One region of the Actinoplanes sp. CA-015351 genome, then DNA from elsewhere that is predicted to be linked to it. Evidence: riboswitches for the same ligand, from Rfam matches in the RefSeq annotation. Region 1 holds a riboswitch; each other region holds the start of a gene.
What was found. Region 1 has a riboswitch for cyclic di-AMP ahead of ACQP2E_RS21785 (transglycosylase family protein). Riboswitches for the same ligand answer to the same signal wherever they lie in the genome.
Positions count from the first base shown of each region.

Region 2: it holds a riboswitch for cyclic di-AMP, as region 1 does, so the genes downstream of both, ACQP2E_RS23095 (NlpC/P60 family protein) here and ACQP2E_RS21785 (transglycosylase family protein) in region 1, are expected to answer to the same signal.
Region 3: it holds a riboswitch for cyclic di-AMP, as region 1 does, so the genes downstream of both, ACQP2E_RS07840 (C40 family peptidase) here and ACQP2E_RS21785 (transglycosylase family protein) in region 1, are expected to answer to the same signal.

Region 1 is NZ_CP192102.1:4,690,273-4,697,487, forward strand. Features, by position in the region: gene ACQP2E_RS21775 (nitronate monooxygenase) at 1-942, opposite strand, end outside; gene ACQP2E_RS21780 (sulfite exporter TauE/SafE family protein) at 965-1,750, opposite strand; gene ACQP2E_RS21785 (transglycosylase family protein) at 1,989-2,534, opposite strand; cyclic di-AMP (ydaO/yuaA leader) riboswitch at 2,533-2,716, opposite strand; gene ACQP2E_RS21790 (DUF1304 domain-containing protein) at 2,939-3,301, opposite strand; gene ACQP2E_RS21795 (DUF418 domain-containing protein) at 3,298-4,512, opposite strand; gene ACQP2E_RS21800 (nuclear transport factor 2 family protein) at 4,753-5,169, opposite strand; gene ACQP2E_RS21805 (MarR family winged helix-turn-helix transcriptional regulator) at 5,245-5,688, shown strand; gene ACQP2E_RS21810 (sensor histidine kinase) at 5,677-6,300, opposite strand; gene ACQP2E_RS21815 (hypothetical protein) at 6,957-7,215, shown strand, end outside.
Region 2 is NZ_CP192102.1:5,008,262-5,015,476, reverse strand. Features, by position in the region: gene ACQP2E_RS23110 (cytochrome ubiquinol oxidase subunit I) at 1-167, opposite strand, end outside; gene ACQP2E_RS23105 (BlaI/MecI/CopY family transcriptional regulator) at 259-606, shown strand; gene ACQP2E_RS23100 (M56 family metallopeptidase) at 603-1,502, shown strand; cyclic di-AMP (ydaO/yuaA leader) riboswitch at 1,622-1,754, shown strand; gene ACQP2E_RS23095 (NlpC/P60 family protein) at 1,771-2,745, shown strand; gene ACQP2E_RS23090 (AAA family ATPase) at 2,931-4,208, shown strand; gene ACQP2E_RS23085 (tetratricopeptide repeat protein) at 4,205-5,233, shown strand; gene ACQP2E_RS23080 (phosphatase PAP2 family protein) at 5,476-6,630, shown strand; gene ACQP2E_RS23075 (SCO5389 family protein) at 7,163-7,215, opposite strand, start outside.
Region 3 is NZ_CP192102.1:1,703,304-1,710,518, forward strand. Features, by position in the region: gene ACQP2E_RS07835 (MurT ligase domain-containing protein) at 1-1,125, opposite strand, end outside; cyclic di-AMP (ydaO/yuaA leader) riboswitch at 1,514-1,695, shown strand; gene ACQP2E_RS07840 (C40 family peptidase) at 1,702-2,538, shown strand; gene mraZ (division/cell wall cluster transcriptional repressor MraZ) at 3,042-3,473, shown strand; gene rsmH (16S rRNA (cytosine(1402)-N(4))-methyltransferase RsmH) at 3,725-4,786, shown strand; gene ACQP2E_RS07855 (hypothetical protein) at 4,789-5,400, shown strand; gene ACQP2E_RS07860 (penicillin-binding transpeptidase domain-containing protein) at 5,407-7,215, shown strand, end outside.

The sequences.
Region 1 (7,215 bases):
CGCGCTGCGGAAGCCGGTTCCGGCCCACAGGTTGAGCGCGCCCGGGTCGCCCGTCGCGGCGGCGGCCGCGCGGATCGGCGCGGTCAGGTGATGCACGGCCGGATAGCCGATCGGGGCGGCCGCCTCGTACGCGTCGATGAACCGGTTGCGCAGCCCGCGGGCCGGCTGGCCGGTGAAGGCCCGGGTCACCACGGTCTCGGTGAACTCGCCGGAGAGCATCGCCGCCCGCTGCGCCGGACGGGTGCCGGCCTCGTCGGCGAGCAGGAACGCGGTGCCGCACTGCACTGCCGCCGCGCCCGCCTCGAGCAGGTCGTGCACGTCCTCGGCCGTGCTGACGCCGCCGGCCGCGACCACGGGCAGGTCGGTGACGGCGAGGATCGCGGCGAGGGTCCCGGCGGCGGTGCCGGTTCCGGCGTACCCCTGCGGGTCGGTCGTGGAAGCGTGCCCACCGGCGGCGCCGGACTGGGCGATCAGCGCGTCGGGCGCGGCCGCGAGGGCCGCTTGCGCTTCCCGGGGGTTGGTCACCGTGATGAGTACGGTCGAACCGGCCACGTGCAGCGCCCGGACGACAGCCGCATCGGGTACGCCGAACGTGAAGCTGACGACCGGCACCCGATAGGCGACAGCGAGCTCGACCTTCGCCGCGAAGTGATCGTCGTCGTCGAGGCGTACCGGGGGCAGGTCGACGCCGTACCGGTCGGCCTCCGGCTGGAGCAGCCGGCGGTACGCCTCGATCGGCGCCGGATCGGCGGGCGGCGGCACGGGTACGAAGATGTTCAGCCCGTGCGCCACCGAGGCGACCTGGCGCAGTTCGGTCTCGACGGCGTCCGGTGTCTTGTATCCGGCGGCCAGGAAACCCAGGGATCCGGCCCGGGCGGCGGCCTCGACGAGGGCGGGCGTGGATGGTCCACCGGCCATCGGGGCGACGATCAATTCACGCATGGGCCGACCCTATGCGCCGATGTCACGCGGTGTGCCAGAGGAATCCCGCCAGAGTGAGCGCGGCCAGCGCGATCGCCACTCGCAGCGGCCGTTCCGGGGTACGCCGGACCAGCGCCGGCCCGATCCAGCTACCGACCAGGCACCCGGCCGCCAGCAACGCCGCGGCTGTCCAGTGCACCGGGGCGAACAGCGCGTACAGCACGGCCGCGGCCACGTTCGAGAAGCCGAGGACGATGCTCTTCACCGCGTTGGTCACGGCGAGCGGCTCGGCGGCGGCCAGGGACATCGCGGCGAGCATGAGCACACCGGCGGCCGCGCCGAAGTACCCGCCGTAGATCGCGATCAGGAACACCACTACGGCGAGGGGAGGGCGGTGCGCTTTCGGTGCCCGCTCGCCGGGCTGTTTTTCCGCCGCGTGCTCGCCGGGCCGGGTGTACCAGGTCCGCAGCGGTTCGCGGAACAGCAGCGCGAGGGCGCCGAGCACGATCAGGCCGGGCACGATCCGCTCGAACGCGTCGGACGGGGTGCTCATCAGCAGCAGCGCTCCGGCCGTGCCGCCGGCCACCGCGACCACGCCGTGCCGCAGAATCCGCCGGCCCTGGCCGCGCAGCTCACGCCGGGATCCGGCGGCCGAGCCGACCGCGCTGGAGAGCAGCGCCACCGTGTTCGTCACGTTCGCGGCGATCGGCGGGATGCCCACGGCGAGCAGCGCGGGGTAGCTGACCAGCGACGCGAGCCCAGCCATCGAACCGGTCAGCCCGGAGCCGATGCCGCCGAGGAACAGCAGGGTGGCATGGCCGGCATTCACGGAACGCCAGAGTACGTCCCCGTGATCGGAGCCGGCAGCGCGAAGCAAACCGTGCCGGCGCCCGCCTCGGGGTGGCGGTTGCAGGCCCCCCGCCGCGATCTTGGCAAGTTGTAACGCATCGTTACGCACAACTTGCCAAGATCATGAGAGGCCACGGAGGCCGTCGGAGATCCAGAGACCATTGAAATGATGTCGCGACGCCTCGATGACCCCGGACAAACCCCGCGGAATTCGTGCGTCAGCGCAGGCGCAGACGCTGCCCCGGGAAGATCAGGCTCGGGCTGTCGAGGCGGTCCTTGTTGAGCTTGTACAACCCCCGCCAGCCACCCTTGACCTTGTACTTCTTCGCGATCGAGGCGAGTGTGTCGCCGGAGCGGACGACGTACGTGCCCTTCGTGACGGCCGGCTTCTTGCCCCCGGTGGACGCCTTCTTGTAGACGCCCGGCTTCTTGCCGCACACCGGCCACGGCTTCAGGCCGCGCTTCTTGTACAGCTTGTTCGCGATCTTGATCTGTTCGGCCTTGGTGGCCTTGTCCGCGGTCGAGGCGTATTTGCCGCCCCCGTTCGCTTTCCACGTGCTGCGGCTGAACTGCAAACCGCCGTAGTACCCGTTACCGGTGTTGATGTGCCACCGGCCGCCGGATTCGCATTTCGCGACTACGTCCCAATTCACCTGCCGAGCCGCCGAGGCGGGGCTCGCGGGTGCCAGCAGGACGCCGGCTCCGGTCACGCCGACGGTCAACAGACCGAGGGCAAGGCGCGTTCGTCTACCGATCCGAGACATGGATGATCCTCCACGCCTACGAGGTGAGCTGTCGGGTTCGGGCAGAGTGGCCCGGCCGTTCTGTGCGGCTTCACCCCAAGGCGTAGCTGCGGAAACAGGCAGCTAGCCGACGTACTTGGGTCCCCCGCTCCTGCCATCGATTCGTGTCCGCGGACGGCGGCAGGATTCGGCGGACCGTCCACGGTGCCCGCTGTCGCAGGACGGCCCGACGGTAACCACGTCCCATCGACAAAGGCCAAGCTCCGGCCCCCGGATAGTGACGTTGTTCACGGTATTTGCCCGATTTGATCTTGTTCGTGCCCTGGAATGGCGGGCATTCCCGATTCACGAGGTCCGTCGTAATCAGCAGTAACAAAAAATGCCCGGCCGGGTGACTCCCGGCCAGGCATTTCGGTTGTTTTCCATCATCCGGCGATGATGACCGCCACCAATGCGAGCACCGCCGGAACCGTCTGGACGAACAGGATCCGCCGGCTCGCGGTCGCCGCGCCGTAAACGCCGGCCACCGCGACGCAGGCGAGGAAGAAGAGCTTCGCGGCGTACCCGGTGTCACCACCGGCAATCAGCCCTCCGACGAGACCGGCCGCGAGGAAACCGTTGTAGAGCCCCTGGTTGGCCCCGAGCACCTTGGTCTGCTGGGCGAACTCCTCGCTCAGCCCGAACGCCTTGCGCCCTTGCGGTTTCGTCCAGAGGAACATCTCCAGCACGAGAATGTAGACGTGGATCAGCGCAACCAGCGCCACCAGCACGTTCGCCAAGATGATCACGGCGACACCCTAGCGCGTGAACGAGCCGCCCTCCCCGCACGGTAAGCGTCACCGCCACCCGAACCCCCGGCCACGGCCCCACCGCCCGAGCCTCCTGCCCCGCCCCCGCCACTGCCGTAGGTGATCCGCCGCACCAGCGCCTCGAACGGCCCCCGCCACCCCGCCCGGCGCATCCCCTCAGCGACGACAACCGTGACCGCCCACGTGCAGGCAGCGAGCAGAGCCGTCCCCGCGACGGTCAGCTGCCCGGACAGGTCGAGCAGGAAGGGTGTGAACACCACAGCCCAGGTGACCGACTGCATCAGATAACAACTCATCGACCGCTCACCGGCAGCCGCGACAGCCGTCACGAGCCGATGACCGCGCCCGCCGGCACTCAGCCGGGCCGCCACCACGGCCAGCAGTGCCGCGTAGCCGAATCCACCCAGCGTGCCCGTCGTGCCGTGCAGAGCGACCACCCACCCCGCCATCGGCGCCTCGCTCACCCCACCGGCGATCAGCGCGAACGGCTGCGCCCCCAGAGCCGCGACCGTAATGCCGATCACGGCGGTCGTCAGCAGCAGGCCCCGGAACCGCTCCGGCTGCTCCAGAACACGCCGGCGGCCGGCCCACAGACCCACGGCGAACGGGCACAGGAACCCGAGCGGCCCGAGCACCGCGACGAACAGCGCGGCCGGCACCCGCTCGGTGACCATGACACCCAGGTCCGCCGGCAGCATGGCGGGATCCGGCGTCGCGGAGACGAGCCCGCCGGCGTCGTCCGGCAACGCGCCGATGGTCAGGAAGACCGCGGCGGTCACCAGCAGCCACCGGTCCGTCCAGCGGATCATCAGCGCGCCGGCGAGAAGCAGCACACCGTACGCCGCGAGGATGTCACCGACGTAGAACAGCACCGCGTCGGTGAGCCCCACGACGATCAACGCCGCGCTGCGCCGCCACAGCAGGCGGCGCACACCCCGCGGACCACGATCACGCTGCCGCTCGGCGATGCGGGCGGCGCCGTACCCGAAGAGCAGGCCGAACAGTGGGAACGCGCGCCCGTCGACGAATGTCGACAGCAACCAGGCCACGGCCGATCCACCCTGCGGATAGCCGCCGATCACCGGACCGGACTGCAGGAAGTAGTGCGTGTTGGCGAGGGCGATGAACAGCAGCATGAAGCCACGGGCCAGGTCGGGCCCCAGCGATCGTCCGGGCGGGTCGGCGCTCATGCCTCGACGCTAGGCACCGCCGCACCCGGCGGGCAGTTGCCGAAGGTTTAGATCTCACCTACCAAAGTCAGCGGGACAGTCTCAAGATGTAACGGTGCTCACCGGCTCCCCGCGCTGGTTGTGAACGGTCACCCGGGCTGGCACGGTCCCGGGCCGCGACGACGGTGTGCTGGGAGGGATCAAAAGCGGTCTCGGTAGGCATGACCGCAGCCTGCCCGCAAGAGCAGCCGCCGCCGTCCGTCAACCGGCTGCCGGCAGATCAGCCCGAGTCCACACCAGGTTCATCCGCACCGACCGGAACCGCCACCCCACCGGCGTACGCACCACCGTGAACGCCATCCGCATGCTGCTCGTCCGGTGCGGCGCCTGCCCCTCCCGGTAGGCGTGCACCAGCGAGTTCGCCGACGTCGAAGCCTCGTCGCCGGCAAGGTCGACCACGACATCGGTGAGCCGCCGCTGACTGCGCTCGCCGTCGATCCGTCCACGACGCAGGTTCTCGACCACGGTGGCGATGCCCTGAAACGTCCCGCCCTGGGGGTTGCGCACCTCGACATCGTCGGCATAAACGCTGCCGGCGTCCTCGAACCGCCCCTCGTCCAGGAACACCGCGAGACGCGCGTGCAGATCGGCGATCTCGATCCGGTCATCAGCCAGCATGGCTCTCCCCTATTCGTTGGTGCGGCCAACGATATACCTAAGTCGTTGGCCGTACCAACAATGTAGGGTCGCATCGTGGAAGAGATCCCCGCTCGCCTCAGCGCCAAGCCCACCTGGCTGATCACCCAGCTCTCGGTGTACGCGCACCGCCTGGCCACCGAGGCCTTCACCGCCGCCGGCGCCCGTGGCTACCACTACCGGATCCTCACCGCGCTCGACGAGTTCGGCGTCGCCAGCCAGGCCGACCTGGGCCGCCGCTGCAACATGGACCGCAGCGACGTCGTGGCGGCGATCAACGAGATGGCCGGCCAGGGTTACGTCGAACGAACCCCGGACCCCGCCGACCGCAGACGCAACCTGGTCTCCTTGACCGAAACCGGTCAGCAGCAACGGCAACGCCTCGAGGAATCCCTGGCACGAGCACAGGACGAGCTGCTCGCCCCGCTCACGGCCGCTGAGAAAACGACGCTGACCCACCTGCTGCACGAGGTGCTCACCCACCAGCGATCACACCGGTAAGCCGGCCTCCACCACCCAGCCACCACCCACCGCCGGGCCGGCACTCAACCGCCCACCCAGCTCCTGGATCCGCTCCCGCAGACCGGTCAGTCCCCGCCCGCCACCGACAGCACCCAGATCTGGTCCTGAACCGGGTGCGTTCTCCACGCGTACCATCAAGTGCTGGACCGAACCGCTCACCGTGACCCGCACGGCCGCGCCGGGCGCGTAACGCAAGGCGTTGGTGAGGCTCTCCTGCACCACCCGGAAAGCGAGATGCGCGACCGCCGCGGGCAGGCCGTCGCGCACCCCTTCGAACCGGCACGAGACGTCAAGACCGGACCGGGCCGCGCGATCCACCACCTCGCCGATCAAGGCCAGGTCCGGCCCCTCGGACGCCACCCCACCCAGCAGATCGACCAGTCGCTGGAGATCACCCCGACCCTGACGAGCCGATTCGGCGATGGCCGCGAACGCCTCCCGTGTCCGATCCGGATCACGATCCACCAGCCGCTGCCCGGCCGCTGCCTGAATGATCATCACGCTGATCGCATGGCCGACGATGTCGTGCAGCTCGGCAGCGATCCGCGCCCGCTCGTGCCGCAACGCCAGGGTCGTCCGGCTCGCGCTCACGGTCGCGTTTTCGGCTCCAGCACGACCACAAGGACAAGCCGTCCCCGCGCCTAGGCCAACATCGGGAAAAGGCGGATTTATCCGGCTTGATAGGCAGGCCGAAATCGAGCGCCTTCCGCCAGCCGGTCCCACGTCCGCGCGACCGCACGACACGACCGCACGACCGCACGACCGCACGACCGCACGACCGCACGACCGCACGACCGCACGACCGCACGACCGCACGACCAGCGTGTGGACCTAGGGCTCAGCGTGTTGATTTAGGGTGCGATCCGCACCCATTTTCGACACGCACACCGCCAAGCTGCTGTTCTGTGTCGAATTCAGGTTCGTATCGCACCTTTAATCGACACGCATCAGGAGTGCTGCGGCGAGCAGCGGGTTTGCGGGACGCCGGCGGCCTGCTTTCGTCGCTCTGCGTGTCGTGTCCGCGGGCATCACGTGCCGATCTTGGAAACTGGCCGAGTCTGGAGGCCCCACCGTGCTCCACATCGGCCGCCGGCCTGGCTCGCCGTGACCGTGCGTAACACTCCACAACCCGAAGTTTCCACGATCGCGGGACGGCCGGGCACGGCCCCTTCGCTACATCCACTACCGAAACGGCGAAGCTCGAGCGGCGGGGTGAACGTGTCGAACCCTGGCTCCAGGGCCGTGCCGTGAACAGTCATATTGAGAAGATCATCGATCTATTTCGTGCCGAGGCCCTGCTGCGGGACATCCCGGCCCCCGATGTGGAGCGTCGTGGGCCGGTGCTGCTGCCCGGCGACGCCGACGACCCCGTCCCGCCGCTGATCGTCACCGTCGACTGTGCCGTGCTGCCGGCCGGCGTGACCGATGCCGCTCGGCGGATTCGGCACCGACGACAACGGCGTAGCCCGGTCCAGGCCGTCATCCGCTTCACCGCGGAAGGCCGGA
Region 2 (7,215 bases), 320 kb from region 1:
TTGCCGACGAACTTCGTGAGATGCAGGTATTTCTCCGAACCCGTGCGCATCCACGCGAGCTGGAGCCCGGCCGCCGCCGACGCCAGGCAGATCGACAGCGGGACGAAAAGATAGTGGTAGATCGTCACGACCGCGAACTGCAGCCGGGTCAAATCGAGCACGTCCACGAGGTTCCCCCAACGAAGTACGACGCTTCGTAGTAGATACTACGCCTTGTAGTACGACGCGATGCAGTAGGAGGCTCGTAGGATGGGGAGCATGGCGATGGGAGACCTCGAGCGCGAGGTCATGACGAAACTCTGGGACGCGCGCGAGCCGCTCACCGTCCGGCAGGTTCACGAGCTGCTCAGCCGTGACCGCGACCTGGCGTACACGACGGTGATGACAGTGCTGGACCGGCTCGCCAAGAAAAGCCTGGTCATCCAGCAGAAAGCGGATCGTGCCTACCGGTACGCCCCGGCGCAGTCCCGCGAGGAGATGACCGCCGGCGTGATGCTCGACGCGCTCAGCGCCACGCCCGACCGGGATGCCGCGCTGGCGTACTTCATGGAGCAGCTGCCGCCCGAGGCGCTGAGAGCAGCGTTAGAAGCAGCACGCGAGCGGTGACCGCCCTCCTGCTCGGCGCGCTCGGACTCACTCTGTCGCTGATCGCGCCCGGCATCCTGGCGAGCGCCCGCTGGCCCGACCGCGCCCCGGTCGCCGCCGTCGTGCTCTGGCAGGCGCTCACGCTGACCGCGGTGCTCTGCGCGCTCGGCGTGGTGCTGGCCGCCCCGGAGGAGCTGACCCGGGCGGCCGGCGCCCGCCACCCGGAGACCGTTGTCGCGCTGGTGCTGTCCCTCGCGGTGGCCGCGACGATCGTGATCCGGCTGCTGATCTCGCTGGCCCAGGTGACGTCGCGGGCCCGGGCCCGGCGCGACCGGCACCGGATGCTCGTCGACCTCCTGGACCACGTCGAGCAGCGAGGCGAGATCGGCGGCGAGGCCGGTGAGGTACGCGTCCTCGACGGGGCGCTGCCGATGGCGTACTGCGTGCCCGGCCGGAACCCCCGGGTGGTGCTCAGTGACGCGGTGCTCAAGGTGCTCGACCGCGAGCAGGTCGACGCGGTTCTCGCCCACGAGCGCGCCCACCTGCGGCACCGGCACGAGCTGGTGATGGAGTCGTTCACCGCGTTCTACCAGGCTGTCCCGAAACTTCTGCGGAGCCGGGCGCCGCTTGATGCCGTACACCTGCTGTTGGAGATGGTGTCCGATGATGCCGCGAGGCGCCGCACCGGGCCTGAGCCGCTCCGGGCCGCGTTGTCGCGTCTCGCGGATGCGTTGCCGCTCGCTGAGGGGGCGGCCGGCGAGACCAGGCGGCGGCGGCTGGACCGGCTGGATCTTCCGGAGAGCCGGGCGCTCACGGTGGCCGCGGTGATCGCCGCGGCCGGCTTGCTGGTGCTACCCACAGTGATCCTGGTGGTGCCCTGGTTGGGCCGGGCTATCGAAACGTGGCCTTTTCAATGACGGTGGGTAATGGTATTGGTGCTTACGGTTCCAGCGTGCGGCCCTCCTTCATTTAGCCTCTTGATCCCGGTACGGTGGTCCCGGTTCGGTAGCCCCCCAATCGCCCAACCGGTCGATCTGCCGAACCGCCGCCTAAACGCAGATGCGTGCCGGGGACCCAGGTAGTTCCGGGGTGAAGCCGCTCCCCGAGCGGCCGGGCAGCTTCCCGCCCGAACCCGTCAGCTAACCCGGTCGGCGGTCGAGTGGGAAGAAAGGACAACGCACCTAAGTGAAACGGAAAGGCGTTCTACGCGGTCTGCTCTGCGTAATTGCCGCGGCCGGAGTCGTTCTCACTGGTCCCGCTGTTGCCCACGCCGAGCCCACGCCGGCGAGCGTCGAGAAGCAGATCGACGAGCAGTGGAACAAGCTCGAGCCGGTCATCGAGGAGTACAACTCGGTGCACTCCAAGCTGAAGAAACTGCGCAAGCAGCAGACTTCGCTGGCGAAGACCCTGACTCCATTGCAGGTGAAGGTGGACGTCGCCATGGCCCAGGTCCGGGGCATGGCCGTCGATGCCTACATGCAGGGCCCGCCGAACGCGTTCAACGCGATGCTGATGAGTGGCAGGCCGACGTCGCTGACCGAGAAGCTCACGCTCCTCGACCAGCTCGCCGTCCACCAGACCGAGTCGATCGCGACCGTGGCCAAGCTCCGCGACAAGTACGCAGGTGACAAGGCCACCGTCGACCAGCTCGCCACCGAGATCGCCGCCCGGGACAAGGACCTGGCGTCGAAGAAGAAGGCGATCGAGAAGGAGATCAAGGACCTTCAGGATCTCCGGATCGCCGCCTACGGTTCGGCGAACGTCGATGACGGTGCGCTGCGCACCGGGCCCTGCCCGGTCACGTACACCAACGACAAGGGCGGTCGTGCGGCCCAGAAGGCGTGCGACCTGATCGGCAAGCCTTATGTCTTCGGCTCGAACGGCCCGAACAGTTATGACTGCTCGGGTCTGACGCAGAAGGCATGGGCGTCGGTCGGTGTGTCCCTCGAGCATTACACGAAGGACCAGTGGGGCTCGACCAAGTCAGTGAGCCGGAGCGAGTTGAAGCCGGGTGACCTCGTCTTCTACTACTCCGACATCCATCATGTCGCCATCTACATCGGCGGCGGCAAGGTGGTCCACGCACCGCACACGGGCGACTACGTGCGGATGGCGACGATCGACCGCGGCCCCATCGCGGGATATCGCCGGCCAGCCTGAGAATTGCCGCGAAAGGCCGTTTCTCGCATCATGGCGAGGGGCGGCCTTTCTGCTTCTCTCGCGCTATTTCTGGGGTACGCGTGAACACGGCCGGTGACGGTTCGCACAGCTCCGCTTCGTCCGCCTCCGGCCGGAGTCCCCGGTGCACAGCGGGTGCTCACCCGGCAGGGGCATAATCGCGTGTCATGAGCGACGCCTTGATCGACAGCCTCACCGCCGCGGTGCAGGTCCGTCCGGACGACCTCCCGTTGCGCCTGCACCTGGCGGAGCTGCTGGTGTCCGCGGGCCGCGGCGGCGAGGCGATCGGGCACGCGGCGCAGGTGCTCGCGCGCGAGCCGGGCAACGTCGTCGCGCAGCAGCTGATGGGCCGGGCACTGGCACCCGCGGCCCCGCCCACGCCTCCGTCCGCCGCGCCGCCCGCGCCTCAGCCGGGTTCTGCTCAGCCCGGTTCTGCTCAGCCCGCCGCCGGCCCGGCCGGCGTCGACTGGGGTGCTCTCGAGGAGCAGTTCGGCGACTCCGTGCCACCCCGGTTCGCCCGCTCCTCCGCCGACGGCGAGCCCGACCAGGTACGCGGCCACGAGGACCGGGTCTTCGACGTCGAACGCGCCACGATCACCCTGGCCGACGTCGGCGGTATGGCCGACGTGAAGAAGCGCCTCGAGGTCTCGTTCCTCGGACCGCTGCGCAACCCGAAACTGCGGTCCCTGTTCGGCAAGAGCCTGCGCGGCGGCCTGCTGCTCTACGGCCCGCCCGGCTGCGGCAAGACGTTCCTGGCCCGCGCGGTCGCCGGCGAGATGGGCGCCGCGTTCCTCTCGCTGAGCATCACCGACGTGCTGAACATGTGGGTCGGCAGCTCGGAGAAGAACCTGCACGACCTGTTCGAGTCGGCCCGCGGGCATGCCCCGTGCGTGCTGTTCCTCGACGAGATCGACGCGCTGGGGCACAAGCGCAGCCAGCTGCAGTCGTCCATGCGTACCGTGGTGAACCAGCTGCTCACCGAACTCGACGGCGTCGAGGGCGGCAACGACGGGGTGTTCGTCCTGGCGGCCACCAACGCGCCCTGGGACGTCGACGCGGCGCTGCGGCGTCCGGGTCGCCTGGACCGTACCGTCCTGGTGCTGCCGCCGGACCGCGCCGCCCGCGCCGCGATCCTGGAGTTCCACCTGCGGGACCGCCCGGTCGCCGGCATCGACCTGGACCAGGTCGCGCAGGCGACCGAGCACTTCTCCGGCGCCGACCTGGCGCACCTGTGCGAGACCGCCGCCGAGTACGCGATGCGCGACTCGATCACCACCGGCGAGATCCGCATGATCGGCCAGGCGGACATGCTGGCCGCGGCCCGCGAGGTACGTCCGTCGACGGACGCGTGGTTCGCCACCGCTCGCAACGTGGCGATGTTCGCGAACGAGAGCGGCGAGTACGACGACCTGGCGGCGTATCTGAAGAAGCGCAAGGTGCGGTGACGCCGGCAACCCGTGCCCGGGCGCTCGCCGACGTCGGCCGCCTCGCGGACGCCGAGACCGAGGTGCGCCGCGCCCTGGTGGAGGTCCCGGCTGATCCGGAGCTGCTGACCCTGCTGGCGGGCCTGCTGCGCCTCCAGAAGAGTGCCGCTGAGGCGCTGGCCGTCTCGCGAGCCGCCGTGGCGGTCGCGCCCCATCTACCCGGTACTCACATCGAGCTGGCTGAGTGCCTCCTGCTTGCCCAGGCCCCCGAGCACTCCAGCCCCCGAACCCGGGAAACCGCTCTGCGCGCCGCCGAGGAAGCCGTCCGCCTCGACCCCGCGCACCCGCCCGCCCACCGCGTCCTGGCCCGCGCTCACGCCCAGTCCCGTGACTTCCCCCGCGCCCGCGACGCCGCCCGTCGTGCCCTCGCGCTCAACCCCCGCTCCGTCCCCGACCTGCTCACCCTCGGTGAGATCGAGCGCCACGCGGGCCGCCGCAAACCCGCGCGCGAAGCGATCGAAAAAGCCCTCGCCCAGGACCCCGGCAACCCGGACGGCCGCTGGCTGATCGCCCTGCTCGACGCCGAACGGCTCCGGGTCCGGTCGTCGATGCGTAGCCTGCGCGAACTCGCCGCCGACCATCCGGCCCGCCTCGACACCACCGCGCTGACCTGGCCGGTCCGTGGCCTGCTCAGCGGCTTTCGGCGGGGCCTCGGTGCGGGCGTCCCGCTGGTCGCGGTGCTGGCGGCCGGCGCGTACCCATGGCCCTCCTGGCAGATCGCCGCCCGCGCCGCAGCCGTAACGGTCGTGCTCGTGATGATCGGTTTCGGTCTGCGCGTACTGATCCCCGCAGGTCTTCTGCCCTGGCGCTGCGTCACGCTTCTGCCGGCGCGCACGCGCCGCGCGGTGCGCATCGGATGGGTCGCGGCAGGTGCGACGGTCACGCTCCTGCTCGGGTACGCGCTAACAGCGCAGTGGACCCCGTTGATCGCCGCGTTCGCCACGCTTGCCCTGCTCATGGCCGCTGGACGCAATGACCGGCCCTGATCCGAGGACCGCGTCAATGTAACGGCGTTGTTACCAATGCGCGTTACGTCACTATCCGCCGGTTAAATCTTGCCCAACATGCAAGATCGCCGGATGCTTCTCCTTGCGTATCGACGGGGGAGCGGACATGGCGAATTCAGGCTCACCTTGACCGGCCTTCACCCGGGCGTCGTCGGCGTCCGGGTGCCGAACGCCGAAGTCTCGCAATTCCCGCCCGCACCGCATTTCCCGGGGAGCTTGCCGTGAGTGTGCCGTCCTCCTTGACGCTCCCGAAATGCCCGGACAGGCCGGGCGGCGACCCGTCGGACCCGGCTGGGGCCCGGCCTGGCTTCCTTGCGGCGCTGCGTTCCGCGCTGCGTGAGATCGCGCTGGTGGCGGTGCTGTTCGGCGTCTACAAGGTGGGCCGGCTGGCCGCCGACGGCCACGTCGATGAGGCGTTCCGCAACGCGCGCGTGGTCTGGGACGTCGAACGCTGGCTGCACCTGCCCGGCGAACTTGCGGTCCAGCACACTCTGCTCGGCTGGCCGGCCCTGGTGGAGATCGCCAACACCTATTACGCGTATGTCCATTTCCCGGCGACCGCGGCCTGCCTGATCTGGCTGTACCTGTTCCGCCCGGCGCACTACCGCTGGACCCGCAACGTCCTGACGCTGCTCACCTCGGGTGCGCTGCTGGTGCACTTCGTGATCCCGCTGGCGCCGCCGAGAATGCTGACCGACACCGGAATGCTGGACCTGGGCCACCTCTTCGGCCCGGCCGTCTACGGCAACCCGGAGACCGATCACTTCTCCAACCAGTACGCCGCCATGCCGTCCCTGCATTTTGGCTGGGCCCTGGTGGTGGCGATCGCCCTGATCTCCGCGATCGGCGGCCGCCACCGGGCCCTGTGGCTTCTGCACCCGGCCATCACCCTGCTGGTGATCGTGGCAACGGGCAACCACTACTGGCTCGACGCGATAGCGGCAGCCGCCCTGACCGGCGCGGCCTACGCCCTGCTCCGCAACTACCACCCCGACCAGCTAGCCCCCGCCGCAGCCCCCAACCCGCCGGCAGCGACGCCCGCGGAAGGGGCGCCTTTGGCGGGTGCGCTCGCGGAGGCGGCGCCCTCGGCCGGGGCGCTTGCGGAAGGGGCGCCTTTGGCGGGGGCGCTTGCGGAAGCGGCGCCCTTGGGCGGGGCGCTTGCGGCGGCGACATCCGCGGTCTCTGCGGGCGCCGCGGCCACGGCGGTCTCGGCGCGGGCCGGGTCGGCGCGGGCCGGGTCGGCGCGGGCCGGGTCGGTCTCGGTCACCCTGATTCGATCCGCCGCACCTGCGGAAGGCCCGACCTCCATCCCGGTAGCCCAGCTGGTAACCACCCAGGCGCCGAAAGTGCCGTCCCAGCGCCGCACCTCGCTCTAGGCAAGGATCGACGCCACGAGTCGGGCGGGGGCCTCCCGCCACGATCTTGGTCCTCGGGCCACCCTCCGGTGGTAGCAGCGGTCCAAGATCTCGCAGGGTCAGGCAAGCGTGTCGGTTCGGGGTTCGATACGCAGTTCGATACGCACCCGAACTCGACACACACGCCGCAAGCACCCTGTCCGTGTCGAATTCAGGTTCGATACGGACCCAAAATCGACACGCGTAGGTGGGGCCCGCCCGCCGAGACAAGCCGAGCCGTAGCTCAGACGCCTTATCGGACCCTGGTGACGTGTCTGGGCTACGGCTGAGCGGCACGAGCCGTCGTTCAGACATGTCATCGCGGCCCCATTACGCGCCTGCGCTACGGCTCACCCCGCGGCAACGAGCCCTGCGGCAACGAGCCCTGCGGCAACGAGCCCTGCGGCAACGAGCCCTGCGGCAACGAGCCCTGCGGCAACGAGCCCTGCGGCAACGAGCCCTGCGGCAACGAGCCCCGCGGCAACGGGACCCGGGCCGCCGGGCTGGGGCTGGTTCAGCAGTTGCGGAGTTCGGGGGACTGGTTCAGCAGCTGACCCCGCGGCGACA
Region 3 (7,215 bases), 3.0 Mb from region 1:
GTCGAAACTGAGTACGTGCCGGAACGGCACCTGGTTCACCTGGAGCCGGACGGCCAGGTCGTACGCGCGGTCGCCGGTGATCAGCACCGGGCGGTTGCGCAGGGGCGCGAAGTCGACGTCGTACAGCCATGAGGTGTCGAAGCCGTCCGGGTCGCGGGCGTTGATGGACAGCAGCGTCGGCGCCTGCTCGGCCATGTCGAACGCCTCCAGCCAGCTCGCCGGGTTCTTGGCGAGCAGCAGCCGGATGTTGCGGCCGTCCCGGTCGACCTGGGCGTACCGGCCCGCGATGGACGTCACCCGGGCCAGCCGGGGCAGCGCCTCTATCGGGCGTACGCCGAACTCGGCGGCGACGGCGAGCGCGGTGGCCGCGTTGCCGATGTTGACCTTGCCGGGGAGCTGGAGCTTGACCAGGTGCCAGTCACCGCGCGGGTCGATCACGCCCTCGTCCTCGACCGACCAGTTGGCCCGGGGGCGGCGCAGCGGGCAGCCGGTGCACCACCAGTCGCCGTTGGCCCGCTCGATCGGGTGGCCGCTCTCCGGGCAGACGAACGAGTCGTCGAGCCAGCGCTGGCCGGCGCTGAACCAGGTGACCTGGGAGCTGCCGCTGGCCGCCCAGACGACCATCGGGTCGTCGGCGTTCGCCACCACCTTGATGTGCTGCTGGCTGGCGAGCGCGGTTTTCCACAGCTGCGCCATCATCGACACCTCTTTGGCCCGGTCCAGCTGGTCCCGGGAGAGGTTGAGCAGCGCCACGATCTTGGGCCGGGTGGCCTCGATCACCTGGGCCAGGTAGTGCTCGTCGACCTCGAGCACGGCGAACGGGGTGTGACCCTCTTTCGCCAGCGCCGAGGTGTGGCCGGTCGGCATGTTCGCGCCGAACGAGTTGGTGGCGACCCGGCCGAGCACGCCGACGGCGGCCGCGGTGAGTCGAGTGGTGGTGGTTTTACCGTTGGTACCGGAGACGAGCGCCACAGCCCGGCCGGAAGAAAGGTGAGCCAGGAGGTCCGGATCGATCTTGAGGCCGATCCAGCCCCCGATCACCGAACCGTCGCCGCGTCCCGCGGCCCTGGAGAGCGCCGCAGCGGTCTTCGACGCGGTGGTCGCGACCTTGGCGATAAGAGGCATCTTCCCGTCCGTCACGCCAGCGAGGGTACCGGACCGAAAGGTTACGTCCAGTTGCCGACCGGTCAAGATCGCGTGCGACTTGTGTTTGTGCCGGTCTCGTCGTTTTGACCAAGGATCCGGTGGGAGTGACGACTAATTGTGTGTTCTGTTTCACCCGTAACTCTCGACTGATCGTGATCAGGTGACCGCTTTGAGTAATGGCATTTGTCTCCTCCCGGTAACAAACTGGACATCAACAAATGTGCCAATCACTCTGCGTCACATTTTCGGGGCTAACGATCACGCGGACGGTCAGGTACCAAGGGTGAGCCGGCGGCATCCGCTCGCCGGCTCGTACCAGCCTGGCTAACGCCGAGCCCTGCCCCGAGCTGGATGGTGCGACCGCAGGAACACCGGAACACCGAACAGGCATCTGGGGGCAGGGACGGGGGACCCATTTACGGTCCGTCCCGCGCCGCGGCTCCACGCGGCGATCACGGGACGACCTTGGGGTGAAGTCGCCTCGGCGACCGGGCACACCTTCCCGCCCGAACCCGACAGCTAACCTCGCAGGCGTGCCGGAGGGAATTCTCAACCGTGCACGAACTTCGTTCGCGCCATGGCCGCCGCAACTCCTCGCGCGCTGCCGGCACTGTCGCACTGTCTCTGGGTCTCTGCCTTTGCGCCGGGCAGCTGGTCACCGCGTCACCCGCCGCGGCCGCCAGCACCACACCGGTCATCAAGGTCGCCAGCACCACCACGGCTTCGGCCGCGGCGGCGACGGTCACGCCCAGGCTGTCTGCCAAGGCCAACACCCGGAACCTGAAGTGGGGTTCCACCCTCAAGGTGACCGCCAAGGTCATCGACCCGCGTACCGGCAAGATCGCCAAGGGCACGGTCCGTCTGCAGGGCTATGTCGGTGGCAAGTGGCGTACGTGGGACACCGAGAAGGTCAAGAACCAGAACGGAACGGTCACCCTCAAGTACGCGCCGAAGAACACGTACAAGGTACGGACGATCTTCAACGGCTCGGGCTACAAGACGGTGACCACCGTCAAGACCACGGTGAAGGTCCGGGCCAGCGGCGCCAAGATCCTCGCCGAGGCCAAGAAGCACAAGGGCGCTCTCTACAAGTACGGCGCGTCCGGCCCCAAGCGTTTCGACTGCTCGGGGTTCACGAAGTACGTCTACAAGAAGGCAGCGGGCAAGTCGCTGCCGCACAAGGCGAACTCGCAGCAGAGCTACGGCAAGAAGGTCGCCAAGAGCAACAAGCAGATCGGCGACCTGATCATCTTCCGGAACGGCTCGTACGGGTACCACGCCGGCATCTACGCCGGTAACGGTTACATCTACGACTCGCCGCACACCGGCGCCCGGGTCGGCAAGCACAAGATCTGGAACTCGAACTACGTCGTGCGGCGCCTGGTCGCCTGATCGCGACCGTGTCATTGGCGCAGCAGCGCAGTAAGTAAGGAAAGACCGGCGGCGGCATGGTGGTGCCGTGGCTGAGATCACGCCTGTGGGGTGTGGCCCGTTCCTGGGTCACGCCCCACAGGCGTTTCTCCTTCGGTACGCGTTGCCGAAAGGCCTCCACTGTGCTCCACCGGAGGCCTCCCTTTTCCTCCACTCAGGTGGTTGAGGGGCCGCTCCCACACTGTGAACGTGGAGATATCGGACCTGTTGTGCTCGATGTCGGAAACCAGACCCCGTTGATCATGGTTGCGCCCTCCACTTCGGCCCACCGCCTTTGACCAGGAACTACGTCCGCGAAAAGGGCTCGCGAGCGACCTCATTCGGGTTGCAGGTGGAGGGAAGTGGAGTAGAGTGGGGCGCAGTGGCAGGGCCGAGGAACCGACCTGGGACTGCCGGCCCGAGTTGACAGGCGAGACCGTTCCACCGCGAAGGGACGCGACGCCAAGGCAAGGGGGGTTGAGCCGATGTTCCTCGGCACACACACCCCGCGCCTGGACGAAAAAGGCCGGCTGATCCTCCCGGCGAAGTTCCGTGATGAGCTGGCGGGAGGTGTCGTGATCACCAAAGGACAGGAACGCTGTCTGTACGTGTTCCCGATGCCGGAGTTCCAGCGCATCGCCGGTCAGCTGCGTGAGGCGCCGGTGACGAACAAGGCGGCCCGGGCTTACAGCCGGGTGTTCTTCGCCAGCGCGCACGACGAGGTTCCCGACAAGCAGGGCCGGGTCACCATCCCGGCGCACTTGAGGGAGTACGCGAGCCTCGGCCGCGACCTCGTGGTGATCGGTGCCAGCACTCGCGTCGAGATCTGGGACAAGCAGTCCTGGGACGACTACCTCATGGCGAGCGAGGAAGACTTCGCCGACATCGAGGAGGGGGTGCTGCCCGGCGGACTGTAAGGCGTGGCACCTCGGTGGGCCGCTGTGCGGTCCGGACGCCACTGCCGCCGTACTGCGAGATCTCCAGCCGCTCCCGCTCCTGGCGCCTCTTCCCCGGCGCCAGGCGCGTGTCCGGGGTCGGCCTTCCTGTCAGGGAAAGGCCCGCACGGGACAGAGCGGATGGGGATCTGGCGGTACGGACTGGCGGCCGGGCCGGCAAGAACGGCCGAAGTTGAAGGCAATACCAGGGTGCGACGTGTTCGGGCAGGGCTATGGGGGTCAATATGGGGGAGCCGCGAGGCACACATGTGCCGGTGCTGCTCGAGCGCTGTCTTGAGCTGCTCGCCCCGGGTCTCACCTTGCCGGGCGCCGTTCACGTCGACTTCACGCTGGGTCTTGGCGGGCACGCCGAAGCAGTCCTGGAGCGGTACCCCGATGTGATCCTCATCGGACTCGACCGGGACACCGAGGCGCTCGCTCACGCACGTCACCGCCTGATCCGTTTCGGCGATCGCACCCACCTGGTGCACGCCGTCTACGACGAGCTGCCGCGGGTTCTCGGCGAGCTCGGCATTCCGGCGATCCACAGCGGACTGTTTGATCTCGGTGTCTCCTCGTTGCAGCTGGACGAGGCGGACCGCGGTTTTGCGTACTCGCAGGACGCCCCTCTGGACATGCGGATGGACCAGTCGCGAGGTGTCACCGCCGAGGACGTGGTCAACGGGTACGAGCCGGGTGAGCTGGTTCGCATCCTCCGGCAGTACGGCGAGGAGAAGTTCGCGCCGCGGGTGGTCTCGGCGATCGTGCGGGAACGGCAGAAGGTCCGGATCACCTCGACGGCGCGCCTGGCCGAACTGGTGAAGGACGCGATCCCCGCCGCCGCACGCCGAACGGGTGGAAATCCCGCAAAAAGGACCTTCCAGGCACTACGCATTGAGGTCAACGCCGAACTGGACGCTCTTGAGGGTGCGGTTCCGGCTGCTTTGGATGCGTTGGCGGCCAAGGGCCGGCTTGTGGTGATGAGTTATCAATCGTTGGAGGACAGGATCGTGAAGCGCGCCCTTGCCGCGAGGTCGCGCAGCACCGGGCCGATCGACCTTCCGGTCGAGCTTCCCGGTACCGGTCCGACGCTGAAGCTGCTGACCCGGGGGTCGGAGCTGCCCAGCGAGGCCGAGGTGGCGGAGAACCCGAGGGCAGCCTCGGTGAAACTGCGCGCGGTGGAGCGGTTGGACGAGCAGGACCAGGCATCGGGGACCGGCCGCGAACGGCCCCGACTGTCAACGCGCGGGAAACAAGGGCGGTTACGCCCGGGGGCGAACGAGGGGGAGGGGTGAGCATGAGCGAGCGATACGACGCGCCGCGGTCGGGGGGCCGTGCGGCGTCCCGTGACACGGGCACCCGGGGGGTGAACCGGACCAGCCGCGGCCGGGAGACCGAGCCGGTACGCACAACGCGTCGCAGCAAGCCGGAATCCGACGGCACCGCAGCGCTCGCACTCGAGGTGACCGAACTGTCGGTGACAGCGGCCGAACCGTCCACCACCGGCCGTCCGCGGCTGTGGGTGGCGCCGCCGCTGCCGATGCGGGCGCCACGGGCGACGTTCGCCGCGTCCGTGATCGCTCTGGTGCTCGTCGGTGTGCTCGGCATCCTCCTGATCAACACCAAGACGATGGAGCAGTCCTTCCGGCTCAACGCGCTCCAGAAGGAGCAGGCCGCCCTCGACAAGCAGCAGCAGAGCCTGGAGCAGCAGCTCATCCAGGCGTCCAACCCGGGCAACCTGCACGCCGCTGCCCGTCGGCTCGGCCTGGTCATGGCGGAGTCGCCGGCGATGATCCGGCTTCCGGACGGCAAGATCAGCCGGATTCCGACGCCGGGTCGCGGCCAGCCGGGCGTCACCGCTCAGGGCGGTCTCAAGGCCGGTACCGCTACCTCGGGCGCCGGGCAGTAGGCGACCATGTCGCCGCGAGCAGACGACGAGACACCGCGCCGGGGTACGCAGCCCCGGCGCGGTTCGTCGCGGGACCTCCCCGCCGAGGAGCCCGAGGAGAACCCGGGCCGCCGTGGCCGCTCCAGCATCGGTGACGCCCGTGCCTACACCCCGCGCGGACGGACCGTGGCCGAGCGGGGCCGGGCACCGCGTTCCGGGCGGAACACCGACCCGTTCCGGCCGGCTCTGCAGGTCCTGGACGGCGGCGAGACGCCGGCCCGGACACGCGGCCGAAAGCCGGCGCAGGATCAGGACCCGGCGCAGGACAAGGGCCCGGCACAGGACAAGGGCCCGGCGGCGGCCAGGACCAAGGACTCCGGCCGGCGCACTGAGCCGGCGCCGCGGGCCCGCGAGCGCAAGCCGGCCGGCGGCGACACCGAGCCGCGTACTCGTGGCCGTGGTGACGGTTCTCGCGTTGCCCAGGACGACGGGGCCGGTGGACGCCGGACTCCGCGGGACCGTGCTGTCCCCCGTACCCAAAAAAGGCCGCCCGCGCGGCCGAGACGGCCGGAGAAAAGGGTGGCGGCCGAGCCGCCGAAGCTCGCGAGCGGCACCCGCCGGCTGCGACTCGGCACGGTGCTGGCGCTCTCCCTCTTCGTCACCATCGGCGTGCGGCTCGTGGTGCTGCAGGTCGCGACGTCCCCGGACGAGGCCGCCAGTCTGCTCGCACTGCGGGAGCGGCGGCTGAGCACGGTCGAGCTTCCGGCGCCGCGTGGCAGCATCCTGGACAGCTCCGGCGCCGTGCTCGCGCACAGCGTCGAGGCGCGGTACGTCTACGTCGACCCGGAGAACGCGAAGCTTCAGAAGAAGATCCCGGAGGTCGCCGCGAAGCTGGCACCGCTGCTTCGTGTGCAGCAGTCCAAGCTGATCGAGCTGATGCAGCGCAAACAGTCACTGGGTGGCTGGCTGAAGTTCCGCTATCTGGCCCGCGGTGTGGACGTGGCGGTCGCCGACAAGATCGAGGGCATGGGGTTGCCCGGCATCTACACGCACAGCGATGAGCGGCGTGACGTGCCCGGCAAGGACCTCGCGGCGAACCTGATCGGCTTCACCGGCGACGACCACCACGGTCTGGAAGGCCTCGAGGCACGGTACGACGAACTGCTGCACGGCACCGACGGCAAACGGGTCTTCGAGGTCGGCAAGGGCAACCTGGGCGCGCCGATCCCGGGCGGGTACGAGCAGTTCACCGCCGCGAAGCCGGGCAACTCGCTGCAGCTCACCATCGACCGCGACGTGCAGTACGAAGTACAGCGGATCCTCGACGCCGAGGCGGAGAAGAAGAAGGCGACCGTGGCCGGCGCCGTGGTGCTCGACGCCCGGACCGGCGAGGTGCTCGCCCAGGCGAGCTACCCGGCCTACAACGCGGCGAAGCCGGAGGATTACGACTCGCAGGAACGGATCGACGTGCCGACAAGCGTCGTCACCGATCCGGGCTCCAGCCACAAGGCGTTCATCTTCGGTGCGGCCCTGCAGGAGGGGCTGATCACGCCGGACTCCACGCTCAAGATCGGACCCGGTCTGGAGCGGGGTGGCGAGCCCTTCAAGGACACCCACCCGATGGACAAGGGCACCGAGATGACCATGCCCGGTCTCCTCGCGCTCTCCTCCAACGTCGGCACGATCCTGATCGGGGACATGCTCGGCAAGGACAAGATCTACGAGTACCAGCAGAAGTTCGGGCTCGGCTCGGCGACCGGCGAGGGCATGCCGGGTGAGGCCGAGGGCCTGCTGCTGAAGCCGGAGGAGTGGAGCGGCTCGGCGTCCGGTTCGGTG